2 linked regions of the Chitinimonas arctica genome follow. The protein of the gene in region 1 interacts with the protein of each later gene in a pairwise test. Links are inferred from orthologs where the notes say so. Each region holds a gene or a part of one and is shown in the gene's direction. Other genes may lie near its edges.

What was found. Proteins that work in one complex are often made in the same cells at the same time.
Region 2: the proteins of FNU76_RS11510 (region 1) and ndk interact in binary tests that used the Escherichia coli proteins (3 or more experiments, as listed by UniProt). The link is inferred for Chitinimonas arctica from one-to-one orthologs.

What each region holds. Positions count from the first base shown.
Region 1 is NZ_CP041730.1:2,542,302-2,547,327, forward strand. Bases 1-2,734 are described here. They hold FNU76_RS11510 (5-formyltetrahydrofolate cyclo-ligase), read left to right. Parts: upstream 1-927; coding sequence 928-1,542; downstream 1,543-2,734. Other genes in these bases: FNU76_RS11495 (hypothetical protein), read left to right, coding at 23-238; FNU76_RS11500 (cell division protein ZapA), read left to right, coding at 235-543; FNU76_RS11515 (cation diffusion facilitator family transporter), read right to left, coding at 1,543-2,469. Also shown: FNU76_RS11525 (sulfite exporter TauE/SafE family protein), read left to right, coding at 3,222-4,028; pip (prolyl aminopeptidase), read left to right, coding at 4,031-4,987. UniProt on the Escherichia coli protein: Involved in the removal of 5-formyltetrahydrofolate.
Region 2 is NZ_CP041730.1:4,080,864-4,083,798, forward strand. The notes cover bases 189-2,935. They hold ndk (nucleoside-diphosphate kinase), read left to right. Parts: upstream 189-1,224; coding sequence 1,225-1,647; downstream 1,648-2,935. Other genes in these bases: FNU76_RS18575 (SPOR domain-containing protein), read right to left, coding at 189-397; FNU76_RS24170 (hypothetical protein), read right to left, coding at 346-1,017; rlmN (dual-specificity RNA methyltransferase RlmN), read left to right, coding at 1,665-2,771; pilW (type IV pilus biogenesis/stability protein PilW), read left to right, coding at 2,775-2,935. Also shown: tRNA lysidine(34) synthetase TilS, read left to right, coding at 1-58; more of FNU76_RS18575, read right to left, coding at 53-188. UniProt on the Escherichia coli protein: Major role in the synthesis of nucleoside triphosphates other than ATP. The ATP gamma phosphate is transferred to the NDP beta phosphate via a ping-pong mechanism, using a phosphorylated active-site intermediate.

The sequences.
Region 1 (5,026 bases):
AACGCCCACAGTGAAGGCCGCCATGGACGCCGATCTCCAATACCTCGAAGACCGAATTACCGCGCTGGCACAGCTATGCCAGCAGTTGCGTACCGAAAACGTCGCGCTGCGCGAGACCGTCGTTGCCCTGAAGAGCGACAACCGCCGCCTGCTCGACAAGGTGGAAGGCGCCAAGGCGCGTGTCGAGACACTGCTGGGGCAGTTCCCTGCCGAAGCCCTGCCGGAGGATGTCGAATGAGCGAGATCAAACAACTCGACGTAACCATCATGGGCCGCGAGTTCCGCATCGCTTGCCCACCGGAAGAAGAGTTGGCCTTGATGGAAGCGGTTGCGTTCCTGGATCGAAAGATGCGTGAGATTCGCGATAGCGGCAATGTGATGGGTATTGATAAGATTGCCATCATGGCTGCGTTGAACATTTCGCATGAGTTCATGAACACCCGCGTTACAGGTGGTTTGGATGTTGCCGACTTTAAGCGTAGAATCGGCCGCATGCAGGAAACCATCGACGAGGCGTTCAAGGAACAGCAGCAGTTGTTTTGAACGTGGCCTCCCGTTTTTCTGCACCGAGTCATAAAGTTTCCCTGCGGCGTTCGTTCCGGCTCAGTATTCTTTGAACCAATATACTGACCTAGCTGCTGGCGTAGCGCGCTTGTTGCGCGCATCCCTCTGACGGATGTGCCTGATAGTGTGTAGCTGGTGGCGCCTTGAACCTTTGGTTCAAGATATGGGCCGGGACGGCGCCCGCGGGGATCCCCACGCTGCTAAGGGATGTTGCGGGTAATCAGCCCTCAATTCACCACCCGGCAAAGCCGGGCGCTTACGGTCCGTGGCAAATGAACCATCCCTTCGCTTTATATAGCCCTACTCCCCCCGCCCTCGCCGCCGCGAGGGAGCCTCGCTGACGCTCGTAAGCGCGTTAAATCAGTGTTTCCCTCTTCCCAGAAGAATACAAGCGACAAAGCGAACCTGCGCCGTGAACTACGCCGGCGGCGGATGGCCTTGTCCGCTGTCCAGCGCCGCGCCGCTGAAGCGGCCGTTGCCCGCCGCGCCAAGCCTTTGCTCAAACGCGGCCGGCGCATTGCCGCCTATACCGCCGTGGGTTCCGAATTGTCGCTGGCACCCTTGATTCGCCTGGCGCGGGCCAGGGGCGTCGAGATCTGGCTGCCCTTGGTACCGCGCCGGGGCCGCCGCTTGCGCTTCGCCCGGCTGGATGACCCAAGCGGCCAGTGGCGAGCCAATCGCTATGGCATCCAGGAGTTCGTCAGCCGCCGCCATATCGGCGCGCAGCGGCTGGACCTGGTGCTCTTGCCCTTGCTGGGTTTTGACGAAGAGGGCGGCCGTTTGGGCCAAGGCGGCGGTTATTACGATTGCACCCTGGCTTTTCGTGGCCGGCGGCGACAATGGAAAAAGCCCCGCCTGATCGGCGTGGCCTTCGCATGCCAAGGGCTGGCGCGCCTGCCGCGCGAACCCCACGATGTGCTATTGGATGCGATCCTGACGGAGCAAGGGCTGCGGCGCAGCGCGGCGGCGGCCAGCTGATCAATCGGGTGGGGGCGCCGAGACCGCCAACGGGCAAACTTGCAGAAACAAGCGGGCGATCTGCGGATACGCCGCTTTCAAGCCCGCTTCCAGCCGAGCCTGCTCGGCTGCCAATTGCTCCACGGTTTCCGCCACCAGCTCCGCCTTGATGGCCACCAGTACCTGCTCGCCCAATTGCAGGCTGAGCAGTTCCTGCACCCGCCCCACCGCTTGGTCCGCCTCCAGATACCGGCTGATGGCCTCGGTGAGTTCCGGTGCGGCCCGCCGGCCCAGCAGCAAACCCCTTACCGCCACACCGACCAAAAGCGACAAGGCCAGCAGCAGCAGGCCGATGGCCATGCAACCCAGCGCATCGAACAGGGGGTTCTCGCTCAGGATGGACAAACTCACGCTAAAGAGCGCCAAGCCGATCCCGGCCAGGTCGGCCACCGTTTCGCCCAGCAACAGCAGTAATTCGTGCTGGTGGTTCAGCCGCGCCCAGCGCAGCAGCGGAATACTGCCGCGCAGTCGGCCGATATGGCGAAGACAGCGCCATAGCGCCACCAAGGCGACGACCGCGCTCAACCACAAGACCCCGATCGCGAGCAATGGCGCTTCCATCTGCTCGGGCTCGCCCAGCTTATGCAGGCCTTCATGCACGACAAACAGGCCGCCCAGGCTGAAGATGATGATGGCGGCGATATACGACCAGTAATAGATGGCTTTGCCCCAGCCCGGCGGGTAGTCGAGCGAAGGCAGCGGCTTGGCCGACTTCAGGCCCCAAGCCAGCAATCCCTGGTTACAGCAGTCGGCGAATGAATGCACGGCCTGGGCCAGTACGGTACCCGAACCGGTGTAGACGGCGGCGGCAAGCTTGGCGATGGCGATCAGGAAATTGGCCGCCAAGACATGGCGTATCAATTTGTGCGAGTCGGCTTGAGCGGACATGGGCTCCTCCGCCTGTGAGTCTAGTGCTTTTCCCCGCGTGGCGTGGGGTAGCGCGGAAAAAGTCTCTCCGACACTGCCACATCAGCGGGGCCGGCTTCTGCGCTTGCCCAAAAGCACAATCCAACTGGTCATTCCCTTAGCGGCCGCCTGTTAGTGCGCTAACGACCACGCATCAACGCTCGCCGATTGCGGGCTATTTATATTGATATCCAGTACTTCCAAGGTTCGCGGCCAGGTTCCCACGCCTGCTACACTGGCGCGCGTTGAATCCATGCTGGGGGACAAGCAATTGCGCTATTGGCTGATGAAGGCAGAACCCGACGATGTCAGTATCGACGACCTGGCCGCCCGGCCCGACCAGACCATAGGCTGGTATGGCGTGCGCAATTACCAGGCGCGCAATTTCATGCGCGACAGCATGCGGCCGGGAGATGGCGTGCTGTACTACCACTCGGGCTGCGCCGTCCCGGGTGTGGCCGGCCTGGCCGAGGTGTGTTCCACGGCCTATCCCGACCCCACCCAGTTCGATCCGGACCATCACTATTTCGATCCCAAATCCACCGTCGAGCAGCCGCGCTGGCAGCAGGTGGACGTCAAGTTCATCAAGAAGACCCCCTTCCTCAGCCTGGCCGCCCTGCGCGCCGAACCGGCGCTGGAGGGTTTGCAGATATTGCAACGGGGCAACCGTCTTTCCATCACGCCGGTACAGCCCGAGCACTGGCGAGCGATATTGAAGTTGCTGGGGAGCCTGCATGAGCGTGCTGGTATTCGCCGGCTTCCTGGCCATCGGTGCGACCGCCGGGGTATTGGCCGGCCTGCTGGGCGTAGGCGGCGGATTGATCATCGTGCCGGCCCTGGTGGCCCTGTTCGAGATCAACCAGATCGGCACCAGCCATGTGCTGCAGATCGCGTTGGGTACTTCGCTGGCCAGTATCGTCTTTACCTCCATTTCCAGTTTACGCGCCCACCATGGCCGTGGCGCGGTGCAGTGGTCCACCGTCCGCGGCATGGCGGGCGGCCTGGTGCTGGGGACCTTTGCCGGCTCCTGGCTGGCGGCGCGACTGCCCTCGATCGGCCTGAAATGGTTTTTCGTGGTGTTCGCCTACCTGGTGGCGGCGCAGATGCTGTTCGGCTACAAACCCAAGCCGACCCGGCAACTTCCGGGTTCGGCCGGCCTATCCGGCGTGGGTGGGCTGATCGGTGGTATTTCGAGCTTTGTCGGTATCGGCGGCGGTTCGCTATCGGTACCCTTTATGAGCTGGTGTAATGTGCCCATGCAGATGGCGGTCGGCACCTCGGCCGCCCTGGGCCTGCCTATCGCGGTGGCCGGCCTGGCCGGCTATGCCCTCAACGGTATCGGGGTTCCCGGCCTGCCGAGCGGCAGCATGGGTTTTGTCTATCTACCGGCCTTGCTGGGCATTGCACTGGCCAGCGTGGTCACCGCTCCTTTTGGTGCCGCACTGGCTCACCGCCTGCCGGTGGCCACCCTGAAGAAATGTTTCGCCGCCTTGCTGCTGCTGATTGCCAGCCGCATGCTTTTTGGACTTCTGAGCCTATGACCATGACCGAACGAAGCACACTCTACCCCGCCATAGACGTCAATCGCAGCGGCATGCTGCCCTTGGACGCTGTCCATACGATGTATTGGGAGGAATCGGGCAACCCGAACGGGGTGCCGGTACTGTTTCTGCATGGCGGGCCGGGTTCGGGCGCCAGCCCCAAGCACCGGCAGTTCTTCGATCCGGACTTCTACCGCATCGTGATCTTCGACCAGCGCGGCGCCGGCCGTTCCACGCCGGTGGGCGAGATGGGCGCCAACACGACCCAGCATCTCATCGCCGATATCGAGCTGCTGCGCGAAATGCTGGGCATCTCGCAATGGATGGTGTTCGGCGGCTCCTGGGGCTCGACCCTGGCGCTGGCCTACGGCGAGGCCCACCCGGAGCGTTGCCTGGCCTTCGTCCTGCGCGGTATTTTCCTGTGCCGCAGCTGGGAAATCGATTGGTTCATGCGCGGCATGCGCCAGTTCTTTCCGGAAGCCTGGTCGCGTTTCGCCGACTATCTTCCGGCAGATGAGCGCGACGACCTGTTGGGTAACTACCATAAGCGCCTGAACGATGGCGACCGTGCCGTCCATATGCCGGCTGCCCGCATCTGGAGCGTCTACGAGGGCGAATGCGCCACGCTCTTCCCCGATCCCGCCGTCCAGGCCAATTACGGCAATGACAATGTGGCCTTGGGCGTCGGCCGTATCGAAGCGCATTATTTCGTCAACCGCATCTTCCTGCCGGAAAACGCCTTGCTGGCGAATGTGGGCCGGATTTCGCACCTGCCCATGATCACCATCCAGGGCCGTTACGATGTGCTCTGTCCGCCCTTGTCGGCTTGGGAGCTGCACCAGGCCTGGCCTGGCTCGCAACTGGAAATCGTCCAGGATGCCGGCCATTCGGCTTGGGAGCCGGGCATTTGCCGCGAGCTGGTGCGCGCCTGCGAAGCCATGAAGTCGCGCCTGGCTTAAAGACATCCGGCCTGCAGTCCGACAGCGTCATACCGGCGA
Region 2 (2,935 bases), 1.5 Mb from region 1 along the record:
GCCGGACTGGCGCTGCGAGGATTGGACCGATTTCGGGCGGTGCCGCCAGGCACTATAGGGGTGCCTGCAATATCGGCGTCACGCCCAGTTCACGCAGGCGGCGCATCATCAGGTCGGCCTCGTCGCGATTCTTGAATGGACCGATCTGCACGCGGGTTTCCAGACGGGCAGGGATGCCGGCGCTACCTAATTTCTCGATCAGCTTCCTGGCATTGTCGCCGCTCTGGAATACCCCTGCCTGTACCGTATACCCCTTGCTGCCGTTAGGCAGGACGCCGGCCGCGAGGGCGGCGATGGTCTGCTCCGGCGTGGGTGGGCTGGGTTTGGCTGGTATCGGCGCCGCGATTATCGGGCTTGGCGCGGGCGTGCCGGACGGCGGCGCAACCGGGGCTGGCACGGTGACGGGCGGGCTGGTGGCCGATTGGGCGCCTCGTGCCGTGGTGACCGGCCTGGTCGGCGGCGGGACGATGATCGGTTTGGGTGCGGCGGTGTGCGCGACGGCAGGGGCGGGCGCCGGGGAGGGGTGGTCGAGGTGGCTGCGGGTGTGGTCTTGCCGGTGCCGGTCTCGGCGGGCGGCTTGGCCGCGGCGACGGGTGCAGGCAGGGTTGGCGTTGGCGTTGGTGTCGGTGTCGGTGTCGGTGTCGGTGTCGGTGTCGATTCGACGGGCGTGGCGGGTGGGGTGGGGCCGCTTTCGGTTCCGCTGGTAGCCGGCGGCGCTGCTTCGGCAACCAACGGTGGGGTGATCGGCGGTACCGCCGCTGGAATCGGCGTTGTTGTTGCCTGGGGCGGCGGCACGGTTTCGGCCTGCAGCGGATTGATGCTGGGTCCTTCCTGTTCCGACCTGGGCTCGCCTTCCAGTTTATTGAGCAGGGTGATGCTGATCGCGACGCCGACGATCAGGCAGATGGCAATGGCCAGCCTCTGCATCAGGCGCTGGCGGATTTCGCTCTGTTCGTCCGCTTCCTCTGCGGTGGCGGGGGCGGTGGGGCGGTTCGGGCTGGGGCGTATAGCACTCAAGTGGCTTGTTCGCCGCGTCGCGGCGCTCCCTGTTCAAGATGTTTTGGTTGATTGCTGGTATGGCTTTTGCGCGGTAAGGCGGCAAAGCTGTTAGAATATTCGGTCATTTTTATGCCGACAAGCTGTGTGAACGCTTTGCGAACTGGCTTGCAGCTTAAAACTTTTTTCCTTCCCACTATGTCTACTTTACGAATTTTGGAGTGAACCATGGCTGTAGAACGCACCCTGTCCATTATCAAGCCCGATGCCGTTGCCAAGAACGTGATTGGCCAGATCTACTCCCGTTTCGAAAATGCCGGCCTGAAGATCGTCGCCGCCAAGATGAAGCAACTGTCGCGCGAAGATGCCGAAGGCTTCTACGCCGTGCACAAGGAACGTCCTTTCTTCAAGGATCTGGTTGATTTCATGGTTTCCGGCCCGGTGATCATCCAGGCGCTGGAAGGCGAAAACGCCGTGATCGCCCACCGCGATCTGATGGGCGCGACCGATCCCAAGAAGGCTGAAAAGGGTACCATTCGTGCCGATTTCGCCGATTCCATCGATGCCAACGCCGTACACGGTTCCGATAGCGTCGAAAACGCCGCCATCGAAATCGCTTACTTCTTCGGCACCGAAGTCTATAGCCGTTAATATCGGATAGCCTTGCCATGTCCATCAATCTGCTTGATTTCGACGCTGCCCGTTTCGCCACCTTCCTAGCCGAGCGTGGTGAGAAGCCGTTTCGCGCCAAGCAGTTGTTGCGCTGGATTCACCATTTCGGCGAATCGGATTTCAACGCGATGACGGACATCGCCAAGGTGACGCGAGAAAAGCTGGCGGCGGAGGCGGTTATCACTCCCCCCAGCTTGCTGCTGGAACAGGCTTCCGAGGACGGCACCCGCAAGTGGTTGCTGGACGTGGGCACCGGTAACGGTGTGGAGGCGGTGTTCATTCCCGAAGACGACAGGGGAACGCTGTGCGTGTCCAGCCAGGTCGGCTGTGCGCTCGAATGCACCTTCTGCTCCACCGGGCGGCAGGGTTTCAACCGTAATCTCAGTACCGCCGAGATCATTGGCCAGCTCTGGTGGGCCAATAAAGCCCTGGGCCGTGATCCCAAGGGCGACCGCATCGTTTCCAATGTGGTCATGATGGGCATGGGCGAGCCCCTAGCCAATTTCGACAATGTCGTCGCCGCCATGCGGCTGATGCTGGACGACAATGCCTATGGCTTGAGCCGCCGCCGGGTGACGCTGTCCACTTCCGGCCTGGTGCCGCAGATGGACCGCTTGCGCGAAGCCTGCCCGGTTGCGCTGGCCGTTTCGCTGCACGCGCCGAACGATGCCCTGCGCGACGAGATCGTGCCGATCAATAAGAAATACCCCCTAAAAGAACTCATGGCGGCCTGCTTGCGTTATCTTGAAAAAGCGCCGCGTGATTTCATTACCTTCGAATACGTTATGCTTGATGGTGTCAACGACACCATGGAGCACGCCAGGCAGCTGGTAGCGTTGGTTAAAGATGTACCGTGTAAATTCAACCTGATCCCGTTCAATCCCTTTCCGAATTCCGGATACGGTCGGTCCAAGCCCGATGCCATTCGCCGCTTCCGCGATCATCTGATCCAGGCCGGCTACATCGTCACGGTGCGCAAGACGCGCGGTGACGATATCGATGCGGCCTGCGGCCAGTTGGCCGGCCAGGTCAAGGACAAGACCAAGCGCACGCTTCGGCTAGCCGCCGAAGGCAAGACCACGATAAACCTTGTGAGGGAGTAAGGCATGAGACAGAGCGTCATCGCCGCTTTGCTGTTTGTGTTGTCGCTGTCTGCCGTCCGGGCGGAAGAGGTGGACCGCCGCCATGAGCTGGCCAAGCTGCGTACCGAGCTGGCGGCTGCCTACTACGCCCGCGGCCAGTACGGCGTGGCTTTGGAAGAATTGAA